Regions from separate parts of the Priestia sp. YIM B13552 genome, predicted to be linked through region 1. Evidence: riboswitches for the same ligand, from Rfam matches in the RefSeq annotation. Region 1 holds a riboswitch; the other holds the start of a gene.
What was found. A riboswitch is a leader RNA that binds a small molecule or an ion and turns the genes downstream of it on or off. The one in region 1 is predicted to bind ZMP and ZTP.
Positions count from the first base shown of each region.

Region 2: another riboswitch for ZMP and ZTP. It lies ahead of ACFX40_RS14115 (phosphoglycerate dehydrogenase); the one in region 1 lies ahead of ACFX40_RS05020 (glutamate/serine transporter AimA).

Region 1 is NZ_JBHZOU010000001.1:1,026,738-1,036,523, reverse strand. Features, by position in the region: gene ACFX40_RS05060 (malonate decarboxylase holo-ACP synthase) at 1-277, shown strand, start outside; gene ACFX40_RS05055 (response regulator) at 317-1,255, opposite strand; gene ACFX40_RS05050 (ATP-binding protein) at 1,260-2,510, opposite strand; gene ACFX40_RS05045 (glutaminase) at 2,777-3,766, shown strand; gene ACFX40_RS05040 (alanine/glycine:cation symporter family protein) at 3,869-5,299, shown strand; gene ACFX40_RS05035 (sodium:solute symporter family protein) at 5,329-6,828, opposite strand; gene ACFX40_RS05030 (DUF3311 domain-containing protein) at 6,828-7,031, opposite strand; gene ACFX40_RS05025 (cupin domain-containing protein) at 7,409-8,008, opposite strand; ZMP/ZTP riboswitch at 8,394-8,472, shown strand; gene ACFX40_RS05020 (glutamate/serine transporter AimA) at 8,529-9,786, shown strand, end outside.
Region 2 is NZ_JBHZOU010000003.1:379,617-389,402, forward strand. Features, by position in the region: gene ACFX40_RS14090 (HD domain-containing protein) at 1-94, shown strand, start outside; tRNA gene ACFX40_RS14095 (tRNA-Ala) at 201-272, shown strand; gene ACFX40_RS14100 (hypothetical protein) at 390-539, opposite strand; gene ACFX40_RS14105 (DUF6143 family protein) at 1,348-1,890, opposite strand; gene ACFX40_RS14110 (hypothetical protein) at 2,169-2,621, opposite strand; gene ACFX40_RS14115 (phosphoglycerate dehydrogenase) at 2,755-3,954, opposite strand; ZMP/ZTP riboswitch at 4,122-4,200, opposite strand; gene htpG (molecular chaperone HtpG) at 4,412-6,289, shown strand; gene ACFX40_RS14125 (tubby C-terminal domain-like protein) at 6,320-6,880, opposite strand; gene ACFX40_RS14130 (DUF817 domain-containing protein) at 6,936-7,742, opposite strand; gene hpaB (4-hydroxyphenylacetate 3-monooxygenase, oxygenase component) at 7,891-9,327, opposite strand; gene ACFX40_RS14140 (group I truncated hemoglobin) at 9,468-9,786, opposite strand, start outside.

The DNA.
Region 1 (9,786 bases):
ACCAACCGGCAGTGTGGGATTCGAATTTGCAAGTGGTGCCGAAGTTGTTACAACAACTAGTGATTTGGATATACTTATTCGACTTTCTTCTTATTTGTCGGTGGAACAAGCGCAACTGATAGTTAATCAGTTAAAAGAGTGTCCAGTTTCTGTAGATGTACAGGTAGAAACAGAAAAAGGAGCATTTTCTCTGATGGAATATGCAAGAGGAGAAAAGAAGCTGCTTCTGCGTACTGTATATGGACCTACCTTAGTAAAACTGAATCAATTAGTATAAAAGACGGAAGAGGTATTTGCACCTTTTCCGTCTTTTCTATCAATACCAGCTTTTTTCCTTGCTTAACAAGCGTTTTGCTTCAAAAAAGAATATTTGAATGAACTTTTTAGTGTTAATGCGAATCGGCAAAATTTTAGAATCTCCCTGCAATTCTTTCATTTTTTTACGAACGGCTGTAAAGTCAAAAAACTTAGAAGCATAATTTTCAAACTTTGGATTTGAAAAATCTGTTAATCCAATAGAAGCAAAGTGATTTAGTGAGTGAGTAACTGCTCGTCTTATACGCTGTTCACAAGCTTTGGTTTCACGGTTAATTTCAATAGAAGACGCGTGAGCTCCTAATTTTTTCTCCGCAACATTTACAAAAATATTTTTTAGAGAAGGAAAATGTTTTTCCACACTTTCTCTTTGGTCATAAGTGTACAGAAACTGTAAAATATCCAGTAAATCTTTTGCACCATTTTCTCCTACAATACCTAACTCGGCTAATAAGAATTTTCCTACATCGTATAGATGGGCTTGTTTCGTTATCGGCTGGCTTGAAGGGGGAGCGTGATGAGCTGTCGCTAAACTATTCAAGGAGGTTTTAATATCGTCGATTGATTTCTCAAGGGAGATTCGTTCCATTACTTTTCGAATAACCGTTAAAATTTCAATTCGATTAATTGGTTTTGTAATATAGTATTCAATTCCTAATGAGTAAGCCTCTCCTATCAATTCTTTGGACTCTACCTGTGAAATCATAATCATTTTTCCGTTAAATGAATCTTTTAAATGACGGATTGTTTCGATTCCGTCCCGTCCTGGCATAAGTAAATCGATAAATAAAATATCAATTTGTTTTAAATTTAACGTAGAGGCATCTAAAAAGCTTCCGTCGACGACTTCTTCTACAACTTCTCCTAAATCCTCATCTTCAATCAGCTGACTGAGCGTTGAACGAATAGCTGAATCGTCATCTGTAATACAAAATCGCATAAACTCATCCTTTCTGAATTAGATTACGAAGGGGGATTTGAATGATAAAGGTCATTCCGCTGTCTTCTTGTGTAGCTTTAATCGTACCTTCAAGTTCTTGAACAATATCTTTTACATAAGAAAGACCAATGCCAGTAGAGGGGTTTCCAAATTGATCGTACTTTGAGGTGAAACCAGGTTCAAAAATAGCTTTTTCGTACTTTAAAGGTACTCCAGGACCGTTGTCTTGTACATGAAATTCTACATGTTCAGCTTGTCTATGTACCGATAAAACAATCCTTCCCTCATCTTTAATCGCCTCCACTGCGTTTGCTACCAAGTTATTAATGATCGATAAAATGGTATAAACGTGGTAGCTGAAATGTTCCCCGTTTACAGAAGAAAAAAAGGTGATTTGTTTGTGAAGAGAATCGGCATATTTTTTGTTGATGCGTACGATCAGCTCGATTAATTCCTCTGCTTTCATATAATTTTGGAAACTTTCATTTGAAATTGTTTTAGATAAGCCCGCAAAAATACGCTGGTTGTCTTTTTTTACTTCGTGAATATCTCCGGCAATCCGAAGCGCTTTTTTACTGAGCGTTTGGTTTAGCACAGAATGATCTTTTTCCTGCTGATTTAATACACGGTATAAATCGTACGAAGCTTTTGTAATGGCTTCTGTATTATGAAGGGTCTTTTTTAAATGAACGGTTTCTTCATAAAGGCTTGTAATGAGCATTAGCATGTGCTCATTTTGTTTGCGTATTTGACGTTCCCGTGACTGTGATTCATAAATCGTCATCATATTAAAAAAGCTGAGTACAATGAAGCTGTGAGCAAAAGCAATAACGGCCATGTCAGATAATGAATCGACATGGATTGTTGTGTGCAAAACTATATACTGCGCAGTTAGTTCCACTACATCAGCAGCAATTTCAATGATGAGTCCAATCACTCCAATTACAATAGCACTATAGTTCATGCGGCTTACTTTAAAAATAAAAAATAAAAGTGCATACGTAAAGTAGAAGAAAAACGTAGGGTAATGCGTATGTGCAGAAGCCGCAAATTGAAAATGATCGAGCATGATATAATCGAGCATGATGCGAAAGAGAACGACGCTTAAAGCGGTTAACAAGCCCCCGGCTAAAACGGTTTTCCGTTTTAAAAGCAACAGGAAAAAGAAAAATGTAGGAGCTCCAAATGTAATTCGAAATGTTTCATTTAACGGATAAAATTTTAACTCTCCCGCCAGCGGGACAGTAATGAGCATGAGCAATAAAATGTACGGATCTTTTCGAATGAAAGATTTAAAATTCAGACAATTCCACCTCCTGAAGTGATTCGTGAATTAGTATACATTGTGACGGCGTCCAGCACAATGGAGAAGAGTGCCAAAGATAAAAATATAATTCCAAAAAGTTTTGTAGGTTTTTGTATGCTCTCGTAGGTTGCATTGTACATTAAAAACGAAAATGAAATCTCGCTTTATGAAAGCGCTTTAAAATAAAAAGTTAATTAAGTGATGAGGTGATTTTAATGAAAAGAGAAATTGAACAGGAAATGTCTTACTTACAGCTCACTGCAAAAGACCGGTTACATGAGTGGGTGCAACAAATAAAAGAATTTTCGTCAGAAGGAAAGACGGCTGATTACATTCCAGCGCTGAAAGATATGGACTCGTCTCAATTAGGTATTTGTTTGATTGGTGCTGACGGAACAGTTATCCAATCTGGAGATTATGAATCGGTATTTACTCTTCAAAGTATTTCCAAAGTCATTAGCTTTATAGCAGCTTGCTTATGCTGCGGCATTCCTTATGTGCTAGAGAGAGTGGATGTAGAGCCGACTGGAGATGCATTTAATTCTATTATAAGACTGGAAATGCATAAACCAGGAAAGCCGTTCAATCCTATGATTAACGCTGGTGCTTTAACGGTTTCATCTCTTTTATCTGGGGAGACGGCAAAAGAAAAATTAAGCTATTTGTTTGATGTGATAACGATGCTTACCGGGAAAACACCACTCATTAATGAAACGGTCTTTGAATCAGAATGGCAAACGTCTCATCGAAATCGTGCGCTTGCTTACTATTTAAAAGAAACGAACTACTTGCAAGGAGAAGTAGAAGAAGTTCTAGAGGTTTACTTAAAGCAGTGCTCAATTGAAGTAACGACTGAAGATATTGCACTGATTGGATTAATTCTGTCATTAGACGGATACCATCCAGTGTTTCATAAACAAGTAATTCCAAAAGAAGTAGCTAAATTAACAAAAGCGCTCATGCTTACATGCGGTATGTATAATGCTTCAGGAAAGTTTGCGGCATTTGTTGGTATGCCAGCTAAAAGCGGTGTATCGGGAGGAATCATGTCATTGGTGCCACCTAATACGAAAAAGCAGTCTCCATTTCCAGACGGATGCGGTATCGGAATATACAGTCCAGCTATTGATGAATACGGGAATAGCGTAAAAGGTGTTACGCTGCTAAAAAAAATCGCAAAAGAATGGGATTTGAGTATTTTTTAGTCTATTTACGTACTCTTCATTCGCTTCAATAATATAAACACCAAGAGAAAAAACTTTCATGTTTTGCATTTGTTCTACCAAATTTTTAATGAGGTGATAGGCATGCAACAAGCAATCGAAAGTGTGATTAGCGTCATCAATGATTTTTTTTGGTCGAATTTATTAATTATTTTACTTGTCTCAATTGGTATTTATTTTACGATTCGCTCTCGTTTTTTGCAGTTTCGCATGTTGAAAGAAATGGTACTTGTTTTGAAAGAAGGACGAGCGGCTAAAGGTGGAGGAGTCTCCCCGTTTCAAGCTTTTTGCATAAGCATGGCAGCTCGAGTAGGAACGGGAAATATTACAGGGATAGCGATTGCTATTGCACTTGGTGGCCCGGGTGCTGTATTTTGGATGTGGATTATTGCCATTATCGGTTCAGTATCAAGTTTTGTAGAAAGTACACTCGCTCAAATTTATAAAGTAAAAGGATCAAACGGGTTTCGAGGAGGACCCGCTTATTATATGGAAAAAGGGTTAAATAAAAGGTGGATGGGCGGGCTATTTGCTGTACTCATTACACTATCATTTGGCCTGGTGTTTAACGCTGTGCAGTCTAATACGATTACGCTGGCATTTGAGAACTCTTTTGGAACGAGCCGCTTGTTGGTTGGGATTATTATGACAGTTATATTTGCGGTAATTATTTTTGGCGGAATCAAACGCATCGCCAAGATATCGGAATACATCGTGGTCGTATTGGCCGTTTTATACATTGGAATGGCTCTGTTCATTATCTTTAAAAATATTGATCAAATGCCTGCGGTTCTATCTCTAATTGTGAAAAATGCATTTGGATTTGAACAAGCGCTTGGGGGATCAATTGGTGCAACGTTAATCAATGGAGTAAAGCGCGGACTGTTTTCCAATGAAGCAGGAATGGGAAGTGCTCCCAACGCGGCGGCAACTGCAGTGACGAGTCATCCAGTTAAACAAGGTCTTATCCAAGCATTTGGTGTCTTGACGGATACACTCGTGATTTGTACAAGCACAGCATTTATCGTTCTCTTATCCCCAGCCTATAAGCAGGGACTAAGCGGCATTGAACTAACGCAGGCTTCTCTTAGTACCCATATCGGCTCTTGGGCATCGGGGTTTTTAGCTATCATGGTATTTCTATTTGCTTTTAGTACGTTAATTGGCAATTATTATTATGGAGAAACGAATATTGAGTTTTTAAATTCAAATAAGATGTGGCTTTGGTCTTATCGTGTAGGTGTTTTAGCGATGGTTATTTTTGGATCGATTGCTCAGCTTCAGCTTGTATGGAACTTGGCAGACTTATTTATGGGGATGATGGTAGTCGTGAACTTGATTGCTATTTTTCTATTATCGAAAGTGGCATTTTCCGCCTTGCATGACTATACTCAGCAGAAAAAGGAAGGGAAAAATCCAGTCTTTTATAGAGATGCGTTAGAAAACAATCAAAATATCGAATGCTGGGAAAGAGAATCTACTCCACCCCCTTCTGAAAAAGAGAATATTATCTAAAAAAAGTTCAGCCAATTGGCTGAACTTTTTTATGCGTTTTTCTTTAATTCAGTTTGCGGAGTGCCTTTAGAAAACAATGTTTCTTTCACACCGTTAGTTGCTGCTTTTGTTTTGGCCGAAAAGATTGGATTTAAAATAACAACTACGAGTAAGTTAGATAATAATCCCCAGAACCCTTCATAAAGACCAAATGAATTTCCTGTGGCATGGACGGTAAACGTTACAACCAGCCCTACTACTAATCCAGCAATCGTACTTTCTTTCGATTGATTTCTCCAGAACAGGCTGATAACGATAGCCGGGAAGATTTGTACCATACCAGATACCCCTAGTAACTGTAGGGAAACAAGTGCTTGAGGGAATAATAAACCGAATAAAAGTGCCAGTCCAATAACAACGAAAACCATAGAACGAGTAACCATTGTTAATGTTTTACCCTGTACATTTGGATTAATTAAATCTCTGAATATATTATTTGCAAATAAGTTAGATGCTCCGATAGCCATGATAGAACATGGAATTAATGAAGCAAGAGCAATCGTTGCATAAGCTAACCCTTGGCCAATGCCGCCATATGAATACTGAATTAAGGTTAATAATGCTAATCTAGGATCCGTTGTATCTTGAGGTAATACTTGATAAGCAATAAATCCTAAGAAGATGACTAGAATTAAAACAATATTGTAAAGCGGTAAGAAAATAGCATTTTTACGAAGCGAATCTGCACTTTTAGCAGTGAAAACACCTGTAGCAGCGTGGGCCCACATGAATAAAGCTAAAGCAGATACGAGTGATGCTGTAATAAACCATGGAATGCCTTTAGGTCCTTGTGTTGGGATCGTTAATAGCTGAGGTGCATCCTTTGCAACATTGTCGATCATGTTGCCCCAGCTTCCAAAATGCATAATTGGCAGAGAAACAACCATAAATAACATAATGGCCCATACTAAAATATCTTTAATAATTGCCGTATATGTGGGACCTTTAATTCCGCTGAAAAAGGTATAAAGAGCCACAAGAAAGAATGAAAGAATAACGACTGCTTTTACGTTAATGTAGCCAGTTCCTGCAACGCGAAGAGTATCTTGAATACCGCTAAGCTGAAGATCAATATATGGAATGAGCATCAATACACCTACTATAGCAATTAAAGAGGAGAGAAATTTACTGCTAAAACGTTCTCTGGCATAATCAGCAAGCGTAGTAAGTTTGTGCTTTTTAGCAACAGTCCAAAGCTTTGGAAGAAAAAAGTATGAAATTAAAAAGGCTAAAACAGAGTAAGGGATGGCAAAAAATGCGATGCTTCCTCCCTGATAAGCTGTACTTGTAAGACCTAGGAATGTATAAGCAGTATATAAATCTGCTCCTACTAAAAGCCAGACGAGCAGGCTTCCAAAACGTCTTCCACCTACAGCCCACTCTTCAACTGAGCTTCTAGATGATTTGTCACGTCCCGCTATAAAGCCAATTGCGATAACAACAAGAACAATTGCTGATGTGATTAAAAGTGCTGTTAAATTTCCTTGCATTATTCAATGTCCCCCCAAGATTTTTGTAAACGATAAATAATAAATGTACATACAGGCGTTAAGAAGACCCATAAAAATAACCATAAATGCAAAAGAGGTAATCCAAAAATAATTGGATGAATGTTATTTACAAAAGGTAAAACAGCGAATTGAGCAATAAATGGAATGATGAATAAAATAAAAATTATGAATTTTCTGTTCAATTTTACTCCTCCTACTAAAAATTTATCTAACAATGTTCACTATGATAGCAAGTCTGACATGGTAAAGCAATAAGTTTTTTGAAAATTTCGTTATAATCTATGAAAATTTTTTTAGAAAAACAAAAAAGAGCTTGTGATGAGAGTATATTTGAAATGATTATGAAAGAAAAAAAGGGGAATAATCTAAGCGAAGTTGCTCTTGAAGCAAAAAGAGAACGGAAAAGAAGAAATTTAGTTTTGACCGGGAAGTTTTTGTTATTTCGCTGAGATAAAGTATATTGCTATTGCATCATAAGAAAAGAATTTGTATGTTCAAATAGAGATTCATGGAAAGAATAAAACAGAGCAAATAAAAAAACTAGACAATAAGTGCTTGTCTAGTTCCACCACTCTGTCAATGGTCCTTTGTCGCCATAAACAGGATCTGTTGTAGGAATAGGTACTTGTGCAATTTCATCAAATACGTGAGGGCGGTCAGTTTGTTTTCCTGTTCGTAAATTGTAATCCATGCCCTCTGGATAAGCTCCAACCACTTTAAAATCAGCAGTTGACTGCAGACGCATATGCCCTGTTCCTGCAGGAAGTACGAGCACATCGCCAGCATGCACCACGATATTTTCCCCCATATGTCCACCTAGTTTTAAACGTGCAGATCCGCTAATTACACCTAGTGCTTCATGGGAATTGCTGTGGTAATGGTGAAAATCATGTATGCCACCTACCCAGCTGTTTTTCCAGTTGTGAGAATTAAAAATGCTCTCCACTTTCTCTTTCTTACTAATAAATACGTGTTCATACAATAAAACTGGAAGACGAGGGTGATTTGGAATGGTTCCGTCGTCATCAAAATAAAGAACTTTTACATTTGCATAATTCATAAGCATCCCTCTAACAATCTTTTTTCGTAATTTTCCCTGTTTTTTGCTTGCGTAAACAGAGAAGTTTGCTCGAAGTACTTCATTTGTTGCGAAGTGCATGATATGTAGGTTTTAACGTTTTCCTAAAAGAAGTCTCCCACTTCAAGCGTAGCTAAGTGGTGGACAGTTCACTTTAGTATCTTTTCTTCATATTGTATATAAGTAAAGGGTCTAGTGCAAGAATTCTATGGATATATAGCTGTTAATTCTTATTATGTAAATGAATACTATATATTAGTATAATCTTTAGAAGGTAATCTACTCGTGGAGTAAAAGAATCAAACAACAAGAAAAGTTAGGGTTTTAGTTATTTTTGTAATTAAAAAGAGGTTTCTAGAAGTTTTATTCGGAATTTTACGAATAATTTATTATTTTTATAAAAGTAATGTAAACATTTTTGTGTATTGAGTAATAGAAATGAATGTTATATACTGATAAAAAATATATTCCTATATGTGACTGGCGCAACATGGATGACCATGGGGGAGCATATAGCGTATAAGCCGCGCGCCTGGGCAAACACTTGAGAAATTTTCGCAAGTGTTTTTTTTATTTTCCTAGGGAAGAGGAGTAGATTTGGATGAGCAATATGCAAAGGAAGATGGGAACATTTGCTTTAACCATGACAGGCATAGGTTCGATTATCGGTTCAGGGTGGCTGTTTGGAGCATGGAAAGCAGCTCAAATTGCGGGACCCGCGGCTATTTTTTCATGGGTTATTGGAATGGTGGTTATTTTGACCATTGCTCTATCATATGCTGAACTGGGCGCGATGTTTCCACAAGCAGGGGGGATGGTTAAATATCCTCAGTATTCACACGGATCATTTATTGGTTTTTTGGCTGCTTGGGCTAACTGGATTTCAATCGCTTCAACGATAACAGTGGAGGCTATTGCATCTGTGCAATATATGAGTACTTGGCCGTGGAAATGGGCTCGCTGGACTCACGAATTAGTAGATAATGGAATTTTAACGTCCAAGGGGTTGGCAGTTGCGTCTTTGTTATTATTCGTTTACTTTTTTGTGAACTATTGGACGGTAAATCTCTTTGCTAAAGCAAACTCATTTATTACGATTGTTAAATTAATTATTCCTGGTTTAACGGCAGGGGCTTTATTTTTTGCTGGTTTTCATAGCGGAAACTTTTCAAGTGAGCATGGGGTTGCCCCTTATGGATGGGCCAGTGTTTTAACGGCAGTGGCAACATCAGGTATTGTGTTTGCATTTAATGGGTTTCAAAGTCCTGTAAATATGGCAGGAGAAGCAAAATCACCTAATAAATCGATTCCGGTAGCTGTAATTGGTTCAATTTTTATTGCAGGAATTGTATACATTATATTGCAAATTGTTTTTATCGGAGCAGTAAGTCCGTCATCAATTGCTGATGGATGGAATCATTTGAATTTTAATTCTCCTTTTGCTGATTTAGCGATTGCGCTTGGAATTAACTGGCTAACAATTGTGTTATACGCAGACGCATTTGTTTCTCCTTCCGGCACAGGTGCTACATATACGGCAACTACTTCTAGAATGTTATACGGGATGCAGCAAAATGGATATTTGCCAAAGATCTTTGGTACGCTTCATCCACTTTACAATGTCCCGCGCCCAGCTATGTGGCTAAATTTAGCAGCTTGCTTTTTGTTTCTCTTTTTATTTAGAGGATGGGGTGTCTTAGCAGAAGTGATCTCAGTAGCGACGCTTATCTCTTATATTATGGGTCCTGTAGCGCTTATAACATTAAGAAAAACGGCTTCACACTTTTACCGTCCATTTTATTTAAAAGGGGCATCAGTTATTGCGCCATGCGGCTTCGTTTTTGCTTCCTTGACGCTTT
Region 2 (9,786 bases), on a different contig from region 1:
CAGCAAATACGCTGCAAAAGGATTGGAACCAAGCCAAATTCCAAGTTTTTTTTATACGTACAAACAAGAAGTAAATGATTTTTTTAGAAGTTAATATTCATATGAAGAAATTAGAAAACACTGAAAATAACTATTGCGAACGCGCGGCATACGTATTAAAATATAGTAGAGTCAACACGCAATAAAGACTCTACATAATCGGGACTGTAGTTCAGTGGGAGAATACTTGTCTGGCAGACAAGGGGTCGTGGGTTCGAATCCCATCAGTTCCATAAAACCAGTCGCATCAAGAGTTTAAAACACTTTAAAACTCTGCAGAATGGAATGGTTGCAATACTATTTCATCTGACCTCTTCATGATTTCCATGAAGAGGTTTTTTATTTTCTTTTTACGATTGATCCTCATGGTTTTTATGATTATTTTTTTCACTGCTCCTGCTTACAATTTCTCTAAGTTCGCCCTCGTCGCCTTTTGCATTGATGATTTCAAAAAGCTGATTCAGCCCTTCACTTGTTTCATCATTTGGTTCTTTGCCCATTCTATCCCCTCCTTTTGCTTCTAGGATGCCCATTTTTTTCACATTGTTTCACGTAAAAAGCAATTCATCAATATTAATTCGCCGTAAAAGTATACCTTTACGACCCTTGTACAATTACTGGTTATACAGATATACTCAATCAATTCTTTCAATTTTGCAGCGTTTTATAGGGTTTCTAGTACTCATCTATAATGAAATAATCATCACAAACTTCGGTAAAATCGTTCTCTTCGTGGAGATCTACTTCTTTATCTTTAGATATCTCGGTTTCTGTTGTAAATAGTTTAAAAAGCTTGTTTAACATTGTCCCACCTCATATCTTTTATTAATACATTCAGTATGATTAATTTATATGAAGCCAGTATGAATTGAAACTTAAGATAATGTGAATGTAGACATTAACGTGAGATGTTAAGCATGCTTATACCCTGGACGAAAAGGTTACTTAATTCTACAAAGAAGTGATTAGTATATCAGCTGTATGTGGCATTCGTTCTATAACAGTCGTTTTTGTTATTCGTTTTGCCATTGTACTAGGTAGCTTAGTTTTATGTATTATCGCTTTAATCCCTTAGTTATCAACATCCTTAAATACCATTCAAATGGCTTGTGTAGTTGGAATTATCCTTTTGCTTGCTTTGTTTTTCTTTAGTTATATCCACAATTGAACGAAAAAACGCAAGCTATAAAAAAAGAACTTTGTATTTTGCTGCAAAGTTCTTTTCATAGACACTTACTGTTTGTTAAGAACTGTATGAAATATGAAATAGCTCATACACTGCTTATACAATCGTTAAGACCTATTTAGTTAACAGTCCTTTTTACGTTTTTTCTCGAACCATCCATATGCAATTTCAGCTTCAATTTCTTTGTTTCCCGGAGAAACTAAGAAAATAACGTATGAACCGTTGTTTGGAAAGATAAATTTGCCGTCTTCATCACTTACTAATGTACTTTTCGGCGGAACAACACGGTTAAATACGTTTACCCCTTTAGTAGGAAAGCCTTTTACCATTTCTGCAAATTTAATTTTCCCTTTTGGTTTTGAACGTATTGTAGTATTTGCTGGACTCACATTATCTGAAGTTGTTCCTTTTCCAGGCGGGATAGAGTTAAACCAAATTTCAGCAGTAAAAGGTTCGTTGGAATAGTTAGTGATAGTAAAAGCATTCACAAATAAATCTACTCCGGAGCCGGAAGGGTTAACTAACCCGCCCCAAGCATTTCTATTTCCACCAAAACGAATAGGCTCAGTTTGTCCAACAAAATAGTCTCCTTTTAAAGATTGATATAAAGGATTAGGTATATTAACAGCTTTAATATAAGGTTTACTCGACTCGTAATTTGACATACAATCATCTCCTTTCTGTACTATATTTTATGAGGTTTTTCTATAAATGCTTGGACACATGCATATATAAATATATTTACTCTTTATATAAACGCAAAAAGATAGACCCGGTACTGAGCCTATCTTTTCCTATCGCTTTTACAAAATAAAATTCCCTCTTGGCCTTTACCTTCCTAATGCCCTCGTTGACTGCTGGTGTATAAACGGATTGTTTTTTTGACTTTATACTTCGATGCTATTTTAATACTTCTACTATCACTTCTTAAAGTAGTAATCACCTATTCTTTTGTAGTCATAAAATGAAGAATCCTTACCTTTTTTTCACAATATTCAATAATTTCATAACAGACTGTGAGAATATCATGTCTAGACAGTTCTATTTCATCAAATACAAATTTTGAAAGCTGCTTCTGCAGAACCTCCAGCTTTTTGCTGTCTTCTTCATCGATCCATAGCCCTTCCGTAATACACACATCTGCTAGTTTGTTAATAGATTGAGCCGTCCAGTTTAATCCGGCTGAAGAAACAGTTTTTGTAAGTAAATCGTTTTTTATAGCTAGAATAACTTGACACACATGGGTATAGGCATCAACTTTCTTTTGGATAAATGCTTTGCGAAGCTCTTGCTTGTATTGCTCTTTCGACATCACTATGGCTACGACAGACGTAATGAATGTTCCTGCCAGCGCGATGAGCGACCCTATCAAAATTCCGATCAGTTCTCCTGACAAAACGTTCACCTCTTTAAAGGTATTTATATATGCTATGGGAATGAAGGAAATGATATGAAGATAAACACTATGTAAAAACAGCCCTAACTTTTCTAAGTTAGGGCTGCAACACTAGAATATGATGGTAACCAAATTAGATAATACGACTTGTAATAATTCCTTCAATTTGACCAATTTTTTCTTCTAGCTCAGGCACAATCTCGTCACTTACTTGATTGTCAATATCGATCATTGTATACGCATATTCACCGCGGCTTCTGTTCACCATATCTGCGATGTTTAAATTGTAGTTTGAGAATACTTGCGTAAGTTGTCCTACCATATTCGGCACGTTGTGATGGAAAGCAGCTACGCGTTTTTTCCCAGTGTAAGGAAGAGATGCATTCGGGAAGTTCACTGAGTTTTTAACGTTTCCAGTTTCTAAGAAATTTTTCACTTGACGTGCTGCCATTACCGCACAGTTTTCTTCTGATTCTTGAGTTGATGCCCCTAGATGAGGAATTGGCACAACATTTTTCATGTTCAAGACATTTTGATTTGGGAAATCTGTAATGTATCGTCCAACTTTTCCACTTTCAAGAGCAGCTTTCATATCTTCTTCGTTTACAAGCTCACCGCGTGAGAAGTTCAAAATATGAACATCAGGTTTCATGATGCTAAACGTTTCTTTATTGAAAACACCTTTTGTATCGTCCGTTAATGGAACGTGAACCGTAATATAGTCAGATGCTGCAAATAGTTCTTCTAGAGACATTGCACGCTGTACGTTGCGAGACAAATTCCAAGCTGTATTAACAGAAATGAATGGATCAAAACCAATTACGTCCATATCTAAATCAAGCGCATCGTTTGCTACAAGAGCACCAATTGCACCTAAACCAATAACGCCTAACGTTTTACCTTTGATTTCTTTTCCAACAAACTGTTTTTTACCTGCTTCAACTAATTTAGGAATTTGATCACCTTGGCCATCTAATCCTTTTGTCCATTCAACTCCAGCAAATAAGTTACGAGAAGAAGCCATAATTGTAGTTAAAACCATTTCTTTTACTGCGTTTGCATTAGCTCCTGGCGTATTAAATACAACGATACCTTGCTCCGTGCAAGCGTCCACCGGTATATTATTAACCCCTGCTCCAGCTCGTGCAATAGCTTTTAAATTTTGGTCAAATGTCATGCTGTGCATGTTAAAGCTACGCACGACAATCGCATCTGGATTTTCGCTGTCGTTGTCAATTTGATAACCTTCTTGATTAAAAACATTTAGACCTTTTTGTGCAATGTTGTTTAATGTTTTGATTGTTTGTACTTTTTCTAATGTTAATGTGCTCATTTTGTACTCTCCTCTGATTATCATCGTAGTTTTACATGTTTTTACCTTTGGATAAAGGAACTTAATTTTAATTTTTTAAAAAGTCTGGTTTTTCAACCTACATGTGTGATAACTTCTATATCCTCTCCCCCTAAACAGAAAGAGGTAAGAGATATGTATTAATCCCTTACCTCTGCCCAGGCGAACGGCTACGTCACTATATGCTTCCTCACGGTTATCCGCGTTTCGCCAGTCACATATAGTCTTTGAAATTAAGTATATTCTAGCAAACTCTTTCAGAACGTTCAACCTTTTTTTTAAAAGTTTGCTTTTTTCAGTCTAATTTTTAATCTCTTTAGCGAATCTCCTAATATATTGACAAATATCCTAATACATGTTAAATAAAAAGAGTGATTAGCACTCTATCCACTCAAGTGCTAATTATTTTATAAGCCCTATTTGGAAAGGAGAACTTCTTATGTCAAAAAAAGAATTCAAAGCCGAATCAAAGCGATTATTAGAGATGATGATTAATTCCATCTATTCTCAAAAAGAAGTATTTTTGAGAGAACTTCTATCAAATTCAAGCGATGCAATCGATAAAATTTATTACAAAGCCTTAACAGACGACTCCTTGCGTTTTAACAAAGAAAGCTATTACATAAAAGTAACACCACATAAAACTAACCGTACCTTAACCATTACGGATACTGGAATTGGCATGACGCAAGAAGAGCTTGAAAGCAGCTTGGGCACAATTGCGCGAAGTGGTTCCCTTGCGTTTAAAAACGAAAATGAAACAAAGGACGGGCACACGATTATTGGCCAATTCGGCGTTGGGTTTTACGCAGCGTTCATGGTGGCAGATGTCGTGACGGTGATTAGTAAAGCGTTAGGCAGTGATGAAGCCTATAAATGGGAATCTACCGGTGCTGATGGTTATACAATCGAACCTTGCGAAAAAGAAACGGTTGGGACTCAAATTATTTTAAAAATTAAAGAAAATACAGAAGATGAAACATATGATGAGTATCTAGAAGAGTATCGTTTAAAAGAGATCATTAAAAAGTATTCAGACTTTATCCGCTACCCGATTAAAATGGACATAACGGAAAAACGTCCTAAAGAAGGTGCTGATAACGAGCTAGAAGATTATACAGAAGAGCAAGTTATCAACAGTATGGTACCGATCTGGAAGAAAAATAAAAATGAATTGACTTCAGAAGACTATGAGCAGTTTTATTCAGAAAAGCGCTACGGATTTGATAAACCGCTCACTCACCTTCATATTAATGTGGATGGAACGATTCGCTACAATGCCATTTTATTTATCCCAGAAAATAGTCCGTTTGACTACTACTCAAAAGAATTTGAAAAAGGGCTTGAACTGTATTCAAACGGCGTCTTAATTATGAATAAATGTGCAGATCTTCTTCCAGATTACTTTAGCTTTGTAAAAGGTATGGTAGATTCTGAAGATTTATCTCTTAATATTTCACGTGAAATTTTGCAGCAAGACCGCCAGCTTCAGCTGATTGCCAAAAACATCGGCAAGAAAATCAAAAATGAATTAAAAAGCTTGCTTAAAAACGAACGTGAAAAGTACGAGAAGTTTTATGAATCATTTGGCCGCCAGTTGAAGTACGGCGTTTACAGTGACTTTGGCAGCAACAAAGACGTATTAAAAGACCTGCTTTTATTCTATTCTTCTACAGAGAAAAAGCTCGTAACACTAGATGAGTATGTATCGCGCATGCCTGAAGATCAAAAGTATATCTATTATGCATCAGGTGAATCGTATGACCGAATTGAAAAGCTTCCTCAAGCAGAATTGGTTGCAGATAAAGGGTACGAAATTCTGTATTTTACAGAAGATATCGATGAATTTGCAATTAAAATGTTAATGACGTACGAAGAAAAAGAATTTAAATCTGTTTCAAGCAGTGACTTAGGGATTGAAGCAGAAGAAGAAGAGCTCAATGAATCTGAGGAAAGAGAAAATAAAGAGCTATTTGACTATATGAAAAAAGCTTTGGCGGGAAAAGTAGGAGATGTGCGCGCGTCTAAACGTTTAAAAACACATCCCGTTTGCTTATCAGCTGATGGTGAAGTAACGATTGAAATGGAGAAAATTTTAAGTGCTATGCCTGATAATCAGCATGTAAAAGCAGAAAAAGTGTTAGAAATTAACGTACATCATGATGTATTCGCTTCTTTAAAAGATGCATTTGAAAATGATAAAGGGAAATTAGACCTTTATACAAATTTATTATATAACCAAGCTCTTCTAATTGAAGGTTTATCTATTAGTGATCCCGTTGAATTCACAAATGATATTTGTAAAATCATGATATAAAAATCAGGCGCAGAATGATTCTGCGCCTGATTATATGTATGGCATAATAAAAGTAGTTATATAGTAAGAAGCGATAAAAATGGGTACGGGCAGTTCTTCTGTTACTCTTATTGAGTGTTTGCCTTCTTTAAAATGAAAAAGGTCTGATTTAAACTCTGCGACTTTTTCTCTTTTTTGATTAAAAATACACGCTTCCTCTACAGCTTCATGACTGCTTAACATGTAGACGTTATTTTCCCATCTAATTTCTTGTGCTCCTTCGTTGTTAATTATTCCTTTACCTAATAGATCTCCCACTGTTTTTCCATTTTCTTTTATCACCCACCGGTGTTTTTTTACGTGATCAATAAACACCGTTCTTCCTTCCCATTGAACTTGTAAATGTACCTTTAAGCCGCAGGAAAAGATAGGAAACCAAGAAATAGAATCTAACACTGGAAGTCCATCACGAGTTAAAAAATCAATACTTTTCGTCCACATATTTTTATGCATTCTCTTAAGCTGTCCGACGTTTTCTCCATTTTCATTTGTAACTGCTATGGTCTTCCCCGCTGATTTAAAATAGGGAAGATAAAAAATATATTCTTGCATATAAGCCTCCAAAGGTTCTGCACTTCATATTAACAGCGTGTACATAGTTATGTTTCTATCTTTCATATATTTCGTTTGTTTCTTTTGATTTCTTTCTTTGTTTAAATTGGCTTTGATTTTCTTTTAAATGCTTTAGTAAAGCAACAATCAAGAAACTAACAATCACAAGAAGAAGCCAAGAGCTAATTTTACTTATATGAACCATTGTCCACTGCTGCTGTTGATCTGGATACTGCCATGCTCCGAAAAATGTTGCGATATTTTCAGCGATCCAAATGAAAAAGCCAATCAGTACAAAAGACAATACTAAAGGCATGCGATATGTACGTTTGTTAACTGTAAAATATACAAAAGTTCGATAGAAAATAAGTAAAGTAAAAAGTTTTAAAAACCAGCGGAAGTCGTAAATAAAATGATGCGTGAAAAAGTTAAGGTAAATAGCCGCACTTAGTATACTGACAACCCATGTAGAAGGCCAGTTCGTAAGCTTTAATTCAAGCCTTCTCCACACTTGGCACATGTAGCTGGCTACACTAGCATACATAAATCCGCTGTACAGCGGAACTCCCCAGACTTTAGTGAAAGCTTTTTCCGGATAGCTCCATGAGCCCATATGAACTTTGTAGAGTTCTAACGCTAGTCCAATTAAATGAAATACTGCGATGACTTTTACTTCATCAAGCGTTTCTCGTTTAAACATTACCATTAAAACTTGAGTTCCTAGACAGACTAATAGAATAAGGTCATATCTAGAAATAAACGGTACTTCAATTATTTTTGTCATAGCCAACGTAAGAAAAATGATAATAGGAAAAACACAAGATTTTGCTTGTTCTAAACCAAAATAGATTAATTGCTTCATTGTCACATCCTACCTTTATAGTATTCCTTAGTATTTTCACAGAAATGATTCCTTGAAAATTATTGCAGATTTTTAAAATTTATTCAATAAGCATCTCCGCTGTTTTGGTAACTAAACTATCATACCCAGCGGAGATTCGTTTTCTCCGTTAACTTTTCAAAAAATCGGTTACTCTCTGTACATAGCGCTCTTTATCATAAGATAAGTACAGATAACTGGTTAACTGTACAGGCTCTCCAAAGAAAAAACGTTCATACAGTGTTTCTCTTGTGCCAAACGGACTCATAGTTAAATCCCACGCTAGTCGAAAAAGCTTAATTCGATCTTCTGCCCCTCTCGATTTAGCTTGTAAATAACGCGTAATATCTTCTTTAACCAATGAGCGGCACGTATTTTCTGTTGGTATTACCATTAGTCCGCTTGCACCTAAAAGCTGGATAATCTCTGTAAAGGTAGGATATGTTTTTGAAAATATATTTGCGGCAATACGAAGTGTAGTTTCATTCGGACGCATGTATCCCCATGGATCAATTTCCGCTTCTTCTTCTGCTTTCATCACGAGAGCTTTCATTGTTTCTAAAGCAATAATAAGCTCCGTTGCTTTTTCTCGCACATGCGGATAATCCGTAATGTTAATGGTTTCAATCAGAGATTGTACAATCCCTAATACAAACTCTGTTTTGACAACTCTCCTTGAAGTTACCTGATGCAGAGCAAAAGCTGAAAAGGAACTAGAAGCAAGGAATGTATTTGATACGTCTACATTTTCATAGAAAAAAACGCGGTTCCACGGTACTAATACATGGTCAAAAACAACAACTGTATCCATTTCTTCAAATCTAGAACTTAATGGATAATCAAACGTCGATTCTTTTCCTGCAAATGATTCTCTACAAATAAATTTAATTCCTTTTGTATTACTTGGAATCGAAAAAGCAAATCCTTTTTCTTTTCCTTGAATGCCCGCTGAAGACAGTACGAGCAGCTCATCCGTCATTCCGCCCTGTGTAGCAAGCAGTTTCGCGCCTTGGATAACGATTCCCTCATTGTTTTTATCAACTATTTTTGCTGCTATCGGTTCGTCGTTTTGCTCATAATAAAATTGGATTCGATTGACTTGAGGATCGATGAATGTATGAGTGAGCGATAAATCGTGCTCTCTCACATATTCATAATAAGAAAGGATGTTTTCAGGAAAGCAGTTTTCTGTTCCTCTCAGGAGTTCTGCAGAGGATGCAAAAGCCATTAATACGGTATTCATATAATCTGGACTTCTTCCCATCATACCATGGGTTAATTGCGCCCATTGCTGGGTCATCTCTCGTCTTTTTTTTAACTCTTCTTTTGTTTTAGGCTGTAAATAAGATGTACCAACAAATTCTTTAGAAGCCGGAGATTGATATGTCATGATATCTTTAATTTTTTTGTCATGCTGAAGATCATAAAGCTTAGCTTGACTGTTAATGGCTCCTTTAAAAGCCGGATGTTCTGATATATCGCCTGTTACGAGCTTGCCATCAACCCATACATTTGCTTTTAATTGATTAATTCTCTCTACGTATTGCTTCCCATTAATTGCTGACATACTCCCACTCCCAGACTTTCAATAAATATTTTCACCTATTGCATTTTTATCATATTACGATATCTTTTCCATGTTTCCTTCATACATCACAGCTTTGAGCATAAAAAAAAGAAGGTCACAGTAACCTTCTTTTTTATGATTTATTTATATTGAATATCATTTCTTAGGGATTCAACTTTACTTAATGCTTGGTCAATATCAGGCTCTTCAACATTAAAGTGAGCAAGTGCATCGTGAAGATGCTTAGCAATTGCATTAAAATGTTCGGGTTGAATATTCATATTTGCATGTGCTTTGGCCATCGACTTTCCTGAATATTGATTCGGTCCACCTAAGGCAAAACTTATAAACTTGGCTTGGTGTCGACGCTGTTTATCCATGTCCGTATGCTCGAAAAAGTGACTGACCGTTTCGTCTTTTAACACGAGTTCAGAATAAAAATAATCAACTACTTTGTCA